Regions from separate parts of the Paenibacillus glucanolyticus genome, predicted to be linked through region 2. Evidence: riboswitches for the same ligand, from Rfam matches in the RefSeq annotation. Region 2 holds a riboswitch; the other holds the start of a gene.

What was found. A riboswitch is a leader RNA that binds a small molecule or an ion and turns the genes downstream of it on or off. The one in region 2 is predicted to bind ZMP and ZTP.
Region 1: it holds a riboswitch for ZMP and ZTP, as region 2 does, so the genes downstream of both, WDY75_RS13335 (bifunctional 5,10-methylenetetrahydrofolate dehydrogenase/5,10-methenyltetrahydrofolate cyclohydrolase) here and rpiB (ribose 5-phosphate isomerase B) in region 2, are expected to answer to the same signal.

Annotation. Positions count from the first base shown of each region.
Region 1 covers NZ_CP147845.1:2,760,057-2,764,929, reverse strand. The annotation lists gene WDY75_RS13345 (sucrose-6-phosphate hydrolase) at 1-12, opposite strand, end outside; gene WDY75_RS13340 (LacI family DNA-binding transcriptional regulator) at 192-1,190, opposite strand; gene WDY75_RS13335 (bifunctional 5,10-methylenetetrahydrofolate dehydrogenase/5,10-methenyltetrahydrofolate cyclohydrolase) at 1,435-2,283, opposite strand; ZMP/ZTP riboswitch at 2,354-2,433, opposite strand; gene WDY75_RS13330 (permease) at 2,589-3,605, shown strand; gene WDY75_RS13325 (TIGR03943 family putative permease subunit) at 3,634-4,599, shown strand; gene WDY75_RS13320 (CobW family GTP-binding protein) at 4,607-4,873, shown strand, end outside.
Region 2 covers NZ_CP147845.1:462,005-466,877, forward strand. The annotation lists gene WDY75_RS02130 (L-threonylcarbamoyladenylate synthase) at 1-893, shown strand, start outside; gene WDY75_RS02135 (manganese efflux pump MntP family protein) at 1,063-1,626, shown strand; gene WDY75_RS02140 (low molecular weight protein arginine phosphatase) at 1,681-2,268, shown strand; ZMP/ZTP riboswitch at 2,365-2,446, shown strand; gene rpiB (ribose 5-phosphate isomerase B) at 2,561-3,025, shown strand; gene WDY75_RS02150 (TIGR01440 family protein) at 3,115-3,699, shown strand; gene glyA (serine hydroxymethyltransferase) at 3,791-4,873, shown strand, end outside.

The DNA of each region.
Region 1 (4,873 bases), 2.3 Mb from region 2:
TTCTCTGTCCATATCTCTTCTCCTTATAAATGGGCTAACTAAAGAATCAAACAGACGTGCTGCACGTGTACGTGAACAAAACCAATCATAGTGGAACCGGTTCCAATCAAGTGTAAAAATAATGAACTCAGTTCCAATACAAGCAGCAAACGCCCGATTTGGAACCGGTTCCGTTTTTTAGTATAAAATAACTAATTCAGATTGTCAACGCTTTCCCGATGAATCATCTCGCAATTCATGACCGTCAGGAGATCCGCAGGCTCGTCGTTGACCAGCTTGATAATATGCTGTGCAGCGAGGTGCCCCGCTTGAAAATATCCATATTTAACCGTGGTCAATCCGGGGTGAATCACCTCGGTTACATCGTATCCGCCAAATCCGGTAACGGAGAGTTCGCTGGGAATTTGAATGCCCTTCATATGCGCAGCTTTCATCACGCCAAGCGCGATGTTGTCCGTGGCGCAGACCACCGCCGTTGGCAGCGTTCGATTAGATTGGAAAATCGTCAACGCGGTCTGAACGCCATCTGACATTTTAAATCCACTTTCATAGAGATCGAGATTCACTTCCACACCAACATGCTCGCTCACCGCTTTCAGAAACCCTTCCTTTCGTTTGACCCCAACCGCAACGTCTTTTTCCGTAACACCAATATAAGCTATGTTACGATGTCCCTTGGACAGTACATAACGCCCCATGTCATAGCCTGCGGCATAGTCGTTATAAATCATGCTGTGAACATCCTTGTGCTGTTGTCCGAGCAGAAGAACGGGAATGCCGATCTCTTTAATCGCGGCAAGATGCGTCTCCGTCACCTGTGTGGCGAATAGAATGATCCCTGATATTTTTTGTCTGGCGAGGTCATACAGCGCCTCAATCTCTCGGGATAAATCCTGGCTTGCATTAATGATGAGAAGCTGATATCCGTGTTCCCTTAGTTCTTCGTCCATTCCGGCCACGGTCTGCGATGCGGAAAATGAGTCCAGACGCGGCATAATGGTGCCGATCATACTGGTTTTTTTCGCTTTTAAGCTCTGTGCAAAAGAATTCGGAATATAGCCGGTTTCCTGAATGACCTGCTCAATCTTTCGGCGTGTCGCATGGCTTACGGATCCTCCGTTTAAGAAACGGGAGACCGTGCTTTTGGCAACTCCGGCTTTGTGAGCGATATCGGCGATCGTGTTCTTCATTCACTGATCACCGGAGCCGCACAACAGGCTTTGATTCGTGTATGCATGAAGCTCTCCCCTTCGATTTCGCATTTCTCTAACTATACCATGACCTCCGGGCGTCCGTGAAATTGCAGGCCTAGGGCCTATCATTTTATAGACCATACCTCTCTAAGATCCAAACTTTGGCGTGGATAAAGCGATTCGAAGGGGATTATTCTTGGTTCCCCTTTACTTAACATGCAGATGGTCTATGGCTTTCCCCTTAGACTTGCACGGTTCGCTCAGCCGATTCTACGGTATGCTTCAGCAGCGTAGCAATCGTAACAGGACCCACGCCGGCAGGTACCGGCGTAATCGCGGAAGCAGCCTCCGCGCAAGCTTCATAATCGCAGTCACCGATATTCCCTTTGTTATAGCCTGCATCCAATACAACGGCCCCCGGCTTGATCCAGTTCCCTTGAATAAAATTGGGTTTGCCTACGGCAGCAACAACAATATCCGCCTGCGAGACAATATTGGCGAGATCCTTCGTTCTCGAATGACAGATCGTAACCGTAGCATTGCGATTCAGCAGCATCATCGATACCGGCTTGCCGAGAATCGGACTGCGTCCAACAATGACGGCATGTTTCCCTTCAATCGGCAGGTTGTAATAATCCATAATCGCAAGTATCGCCGCAGGCGTACAGGAAGGATATTCGGCAAAACCAAACGCATTTTGCGAGAACCCAAGCGTGGTGACCCCGTCCACATCTTTTTCAATACGGATGGTATCAAAAGCCGCTCGTTCATCGATATGATGGGGTACCGGATGCTGCAGCAGAATGCCGTGAACATTGGGATCCTCATTCAGCTCTTGAATGGCAGCCATCAGTTCCTCCGTTGTTGTCGACTCGTCTAGCACCACTTTTTTGGATATAATTCCAAGCCGCTCACAGGCATTTCCCTTCATTCGCACATAGGTTGCCGAAGCCGGATCTTCTCCTACCAATATCGTTGCCAGACATGGGGTTACCCCTTTCTCCTTAAGCTCCTGCACCTTCACGGCCAGCTTGGCCTTGATATCGTCGGATACCAGCTTTCCATCCAAAATCAAAGGTTCCTTACTCATTGCACATCCGCTCCTTCGCCATTGTTATTGTAATAAACATAAAGAGGCAAGGCGACATCTCTGTCTCCTTACCTCTTGCCCAGGCGTACGGCATATGATCCTATGTGCTCCCTCTTGGTGACCCAAGTTACGCCAGTAACACATAGATAACTTTTTTTAATATACCATGACTTTGGACTTCACGCTACCAGGATGATGCGCCTGTTCCAAATCGTAATCTTTTTGATTAAATTATTAAAAACACGTATGTTGCCGATTGTCCAAGCATAGAATGTGCTAAGAACATTTCGCTTCAGGAGGACTTGATGAAACATCCCGTTGTATTCAAAATGCTGCCCTTCATCCTGCCGCTTGTCTTCGTGATTCCGGTCTTAACGATATGGCTGCAAAATGGTTCTGGTTCCAGGCTCGTCGAAATCCTTGACATGCAGCAGGTCAAAACCATTTTTACTGGCATCTTCCTTGAGGCGCTACCTTTTGTTTTGCTAGGCGTGCTGCTCTCGTCACTTCTGCAAATGTTTGTAAAAGAGCAATGGGTGCGCCGTCTTATACCCAAAAATCCGCTCATCGGCGTCTTGTTTGCTTCCATGCTGGGCATCGTGCTTCCCATATGTGAATGCGGGATGATACCGGTCGTCCGAAGGTTGATGTTAAAAGGGATGCCTGCCTACATCGCTGTCACCTTTATCCTCAGCGGCCCCATACTGAATCCGGTCGTGTTCGCCGCAACCATCATGGCCTTCCGCTCGCATCCCGAAGTGGTGATCGGCCGGATGGGACTAGCATTGGCCGTTGCCGTGACGATAGGTTTAATCGTATATGTATTCTCCAAACATAATCCGCTCAAGCGATCCTTTCAGGAGTTTACCGAACAGGGCTCCGTCAATGGGGGACGGAAAATGCATGAGCACCCTAAAACATGGAGGAGCATGTTTGTTCACGCCGGAGACGAATTAATTGAAATGACCAAGTATCTGGTTCTTGGCGCGTTCTTGACCGCCTGTATCCAATCCTTCATTCCAAGGGATGAATTGTTGGCATTAGGAAACGGTCCTGCCGCCTCATATCTGTTCATGATGGGGTTTGCGTTTATATTGTCGCTCTGCTCGACTTCGGATGCCTTTGTCGCGTCTGCGTTCACGCACAGCTTTTCGGTCGGTCCACTGGTTTCCTTTCTTGTTCTCGGCCCGATGCTGGATTTCAAAAGCTTGCTTATGCTGTCCGCTACGTTCAAGACCAAATTCGTAATCGGTCTAAGCCTGCTGGTTATCACGCTGGTCTTTATCGGCTCTATAGCCGTTGATGCTCTGTTTCGAGGTTAGCTAATTGGGGAGGAGGCTGATGTAAACGATGATTTCCAGCTTGGCTATACGGGGCCATTATGTGCTTCGGTCGCTGCTCATTGCAGCTCTTGCCTTCTATATCATGCATCTGAATGCTACAGAGTCTCTTCATTATTACCTGGCTCCACACATGCAGACCCTGCTGCTGCTCTGTCCGGTCCCGCTTCTATTCATTGCATTCGGTATGCTGTGGCACGCTCTTGGGGGTGATACCGGAGAGGTGTGTGATTGCGAGCATCCCCTGCCTAACGGCTTTGTCAAAAACATGACCGTCTACGGGTTGTTCGCAGTACCGCTGCTGTTCGGCCAGCTTCTGCCGAATCAAGCTCTTGGAAGCGACATGGCTTCCAAAAAAGGCATGATCTACACCTATCCGAACCCGGATGTCCGCCGTAAGGCCGAGGACCAGAACGCCTCTGCAGCCTCTGAGACAAATAACCACTCTCTATCTGCTGATCAATCGGCGACCCAAGACGCCTCACAGCAGGAGCTGTTTATTGCCAAGGACATCTACAGCGTGGAATTCGCAGAGCTCGCCAAGCGTTTATATACGCTTTCCGTCATTTCGGTTGAACCTGACATTTTCTCGGAGACCGTCGGTGCCATCGATATGTATAAACAGCAGTTTCAAGGAAAATCCATTACAGTCCAAGGATTCGTCCATCGGGATAAACATATGTTAATAGACACGTTTGCCGTCAGCCGATTCCTTGTCATGTGCTGCACCGCTGACGCCATCCCGTTTGGCATTATTGTCCGCGGCGCGAATGCTTCGTCTTTTGACAATGACACATGGGTCCAGATCGATGGCACGATCCAGGTGAGTACCCTAAATGGTGAGGAAACTCTTCAAGTGCAAGCCGAAAGAATTCAACCGATTGAGCAGCCGGCATCCCCGTACATTTTTACAAATGCGGACTCCGTGGCGGAGTTTGATGAACTGTATTCCAATATTAAAGATACCGGGAGGTAAGGAACCGATGAGCAAAGTGCCTGTAATTATGATTAGCGGTTTTTTGGGAAGCGGCAAAACAACGCTGCTGCTCAGACTGCTGGATTATGCCGCCAAGCAGCAGTGGAAGACAGCCGTATTGATGAACGAGATGGGCGATCAGGACGTGGATGGGGCTATCGTATCCGGCGAAATGCCGGATCTTCCGATCGAGAAGCTGCTTGACGGCTGCATCTGCTGCACCAAACGAAGCGAGCTTGGGCAAGCTCTGAACACCCTGTTAGATCAGAAGCCT
Region 2 (4,873 bases):
GTCCGGCGGACAATCCGTTGATTGTCCATATTTCGGAGCTTGCGCAGCTTGAGGGTTTGGTCCAGCATGTGAACGAAACGGAAAGGGCGCTGATGGACTCCTTTTGGCCCGGACCTTTGTCGCTGGTACTACCCGTGAAGCGGGACGCTGTGTCACCGCGTGTAACCGCTGGTCTGGATACCGTTGCTGTGCGGATGCCTGATCACAGCGTTGCGCTTGCCCTGATCAGCGCTGCAGGGCGTCCGCTTGCTGCACCGAGCGCCAACCGCTCGGGCCGGCCGAGCCCGACGCTGGCCAGCCATGTGCTGGCAGATCTCGCCGGTTACATTGACGGCGTGCTCGACGGCGGCCCTGCCGGGGTGGGCGTCGAGTCGACCGTTGTGCAGGTCGGCGAGGATGGCGCCGTGACGGTGCTCCGCCCCGGCGGCGTCACGGCCGAGCAGCTTGCCGCCGTAGCGGCAAGCGTGCGCCTCGACCCGGCGCTGCAGCGCGCCGCCGGGGAGGCGGAAGGCCCGGCGCCGCGCTCGCCGGGCATGAAGTACACGCACTACGCACCGAAGGGTGCGATGTGCGTGGTGCAGGGCCCGCGTGCCGACGCCGTGTCGGCACGCATTGCGGCCGAGCTTGAGGCGGCCGCCCGGCGCGGGGAAGTGACCGGTGTGCTGTCGTTCGACGAGCACATCGGCCACTACCGCACGGACGTTGCCGTCTCGCTCGGCAGCCTGGCCGCGCCGGAGGAAGCGGCCCGCCGGCTGTACGCCGGCCTTCGTCACTTCGATGACGAAGGCGCGACCTTCATCCTGGCCGAAGCGTGCCCGGATCGGGGCGTTGGCGCAGCCGTCATGAACCGGCTGCTGAAGGCCGCGGGACATCACATCATCAATGTGGATTGAACTCCAAGTCCTGGCACCAGTTTGTGAGTGATTCTCTCAATCCTTTCTCGTAATATGCAAGAGGAAGGGGAGGCTTTGCCGGGATTCCCCAGTCGAATAAACGGTTTTGGAATCATTTAACCCTTGTCCGCATATGGTGTACAAGACCATGGGACTTGGGGGAATGAGCATGTTGGAGGCGTCTGTCCAATCGGGACAGCTTGCGGCGATTCTGCTGATGGCGGTTGCACTCGGGCTAGACGCATTTTCGCTTGGAATCGGAGTCGGGATGAGAAGCGGCATGCGCCTTGGCTATATGCTGGGCATTAGTTTCATGATTGCGCTGTTTCATATGCTAATGCCCCTGCTGGGTTTATTTGCTGGCCATTATGTGGGAATATTATTGGGCCACGTTACAGGGCTTGCAGCCGGTGGGCTGCTGCTCCTGCTGGGTGGACATATGATTTATAATGCCTTGCGTGGCGGAGAAGGCCAGCGAATTCATCCAACCGCCTTTTTGGCCATGCTGCTGTTTTCCCTCAGCGTCAGCATCGATTCGTTCTCGGTGGGGGTTTCGCTTGGCATGTTCGTGGATGATGTTTGGTTGATTGTGGTCTCTTTCGGTATCGTGGGCGGCTTGATGTCGATTCTCGGCTTGCTGCTGGGTCGCCAGGTAAGCGATAAGCTGGGGGAGTATGGCGAGATGCTCGGAGGACTCATTTTGGTCATCTTCGGCATCATGTTTATCATTTAACGCAATATTTGATACAATATCCCCAAAGAACCTACTAACAGGAGGAACGGGACTGTGAAAAATATACTGTTTGTTTGCACGGGAAATACTTGCCGCAGTCCAATGGCTGAAGGGATGCTGCGGAAGCTGTCCAAGCAGCGGGGAACTCCGCTGGAGATTCGTTCGGCAGGTGTATCGGCCGTGGATGGAATGCCGGTGTCCCATCACGCGGAATCGATACTTCGGGATCAGGATATCCAGGACCGCTTGGTGTCCAAACCTCTGACGGCGCAACTGGTAGAGTGGGCAGATCTGATTCTTACGTTGACCCAGTCGCATAAGCAGTATGCCATTCGTCAGTTTCCGCATGCGGCAGACAAGATGCACACGCTGAAGGAATTCGTTGAGGATGACCGCAGGGTGCTCGAAGATCTGCAGGAGCAGGATAGCCTGTATGCAACGCTGGAACTGGCCCGATCTCTCGGAAGGGATGTAAGTGACAGCGATCGGGAACGCCTGATTGAGCTGCGTCAGCGCATTCCGAGCTTTGATATTTCCGATCCGTTCGGCGGTTCGCGGGAAGAATACGAAGCGACAGCGGCCGAGATTCGGACGGCGTTATTCCGATTGTTGGACAAGCTGGAGTCCGAGCGGCATAAATAGGGCGACCCCTTTTGTGTTTAGAAGCGAGCGTATAATTGGGCTAAAAAGCCGCTTGCCTTTCACCCCGTATTGATTTAAGATGAAGGTGAAAAACAAAGGATCCGGTGTAACTGGCGACGAAGTGGATGAAACCACGGTGGAGCATCGGAATATACGGCCGGTCGCCTGGGCAAAGAGCATTTGGAGCACAACACGTGCGCCGACTGCTCTTTTTTCGTCTTTTGCGCGGAATTTGAGTTATAATGGAACAAGCTAAAACGCAAAAGCGAACATACGAGGGGGTTTTTCATAGATGAAAATCGCATTGGGTACGGATCATGCCGGCATTCGTCTGAAAGAGGAGATCGTGGAGGTCATTCGGGGTCTGGGACATGAGGTGGAGGATCTTGGCTGCGGCTGCTCCGATTCTGTGGATTATCCCGATTATGCGCTTCCGGTGTGCGAGAAGGTGGTCTCGGGTGAAGCGGATCGCGGGATTCTGATCTGCGGTACAGGGATTGGCATGAGTATCGCGGCCAACAAGGTGCCCGGTATCCGCTGCGCGCTGACCCATGATGTGTTCTCGGCAAAAGCGACGCGCGAACATAATGACAGCAATGTGATTGCACTGGGTGAACGCGTAGTCGGTCCCGGACTTGCAGCAGAGATCGTAAGCGCATGGCTGACAACGGATTTCAGCCAAGGCGAACGCCATGTCGGCCGAGTGAACAAGATCAAAGCCATCGAGGAGCGTTACCTGAAGAACGGATTGCGATAGTTCGTGTCGATCAGTATGTTATTCATCGCGGCTTATCGTGATGAGGAAATGAAGTGCTTCTGTGAAAAAAACATCGGGAGGACTGTGACATGACGGACATCTCCAAGATTTCCTTGAATGAACAGACAGCGGGCGTTGTCCGCGAACTGGCCGAAGCGGCTGTTTTGGGCCCGGGTAAAGTTCTGGTCATCGGGGCCAGCACCAGCGAAGTGGTCGGCCGCCGGATCGGTACAGGCGGCGCACTTGAGACTGCGCAGCAGCTTCTCCAAGGCATCGCCGAAGTTCAAGCGGAGTTCGGTTTTGCTGTGGCCTATCAATGCTGTGAGCATTTGAACCGTGCACTTGTCATGGAGCGCGATCTGCTTGAGCGGCTGCGCTTGACGGAAGTGGCGGCTGTTCCCATACCGGGAGCAGGCGGATCTATGGCTTCGGCGGCCTACCGCAGCATGAAGGAGCCTTGCCTTGCGGAATCCATTGAAGCTCATGCAGGAGTCGATATTGGCGAGACGCTGATCGGCATGCATTTGCGGCGAGTGGCGGTACCTTTCCGGCCAAGCGTGCGTTATGTTGGTGAGGCTCGCGTTACGGCTGCCTATACCCGGCCGAAGCTGATTGGCGGGGAGCGTGCGGTGTACCGGTTCGTGCAGAAGGATGATGGGGCGCAGTGCGATTGATTCGAATGAAAGCTCGCTTTTTTGTTATTTGTTATATCTGTAGTTTTAATTTGGCAACCAAAATAACGATGGATTATGGGAGGATATGAACATGATGGAACATTTGCGGAAGAATGACCCGGCTGTACTGGAAGCAATGGATTTGGAACTGAAGCGTCAACGCAGCAATATTGAGCTGATCGCCTCGGAGAATATTGTCAGCGAAGCGGTTATGGAAGCAATGGGGACCGTGCTGACGAATAAATATGCGGAAGGCTACCCTGGCAAACGCTACTACGGTGGTTGTGAGCGTGTGGATATCGTGGAGGATATCGCCCGTGACCGTGCCAAGGAATTGTTCGGTGCCGAGCATGTGAACGTGCAGCCGCATTCCGGTGCACAAGCGAACATGGCGGTGTATTTGGCTGCGCTCAAGCCTGGAGATACCGTTCTTGGCATGAACCTCGCTCATGGCGGCCATTTGACTCACGGAAGTCCTGTTAACGCTTCGGGCCTTCTGTACAACTTCGTTGCTTACGGCGTGCAAGAAGATACGTTCCTGATCGATTACGATGAAGTTCGCAAAGCGGCCTTCAAGCATCGTCCTCGCATGATCGTGGCCGGAGCAAGTGCCTACCCACGTATCATTGATTTTGAAAAACTTGCGGCCATCGCGAACGACGTTGGTGCGTTATTCATGGTCGATATGGCTCATATTGCAGGTCTTGTTGCGGCGGGTCTTCATCCGAGTCCGGTTCCACATGCTCATTTTGTTACCACCACAACGCATAAGACGCTTCGCGGGCCTCGCGGCGGTATGATTCTGTGCAAAAAAGCTTGGGCACAAGCGATCGATAAAGCGGTATTCCCGGGTTCCCAGGGCGGACCGCTGATGCATGTCATTGCTTCCAAGGCTGTGGCCCTTGGTGAAGCATTGGATCCGTCCTTCAAGACCTATGCGGAGCATGTGGTGAAGAACGCAAAAGTTCTGGCCGATACCCTGATCGAGGAAGGGCTGAACATCGTTTCCGGCGGAACCGATAACCATCTGATGCTGATTGATACCCGCAATCTGGATATCACAGGCAAGGACGCGGAGAAGGTGCTGGATTCCATCGGCATCACCGTGAACAAGAACGCCATCCCGTTCGATCCGACGAGTCCGTTTGTAACGAGCGGTATTCGCATCGGTACG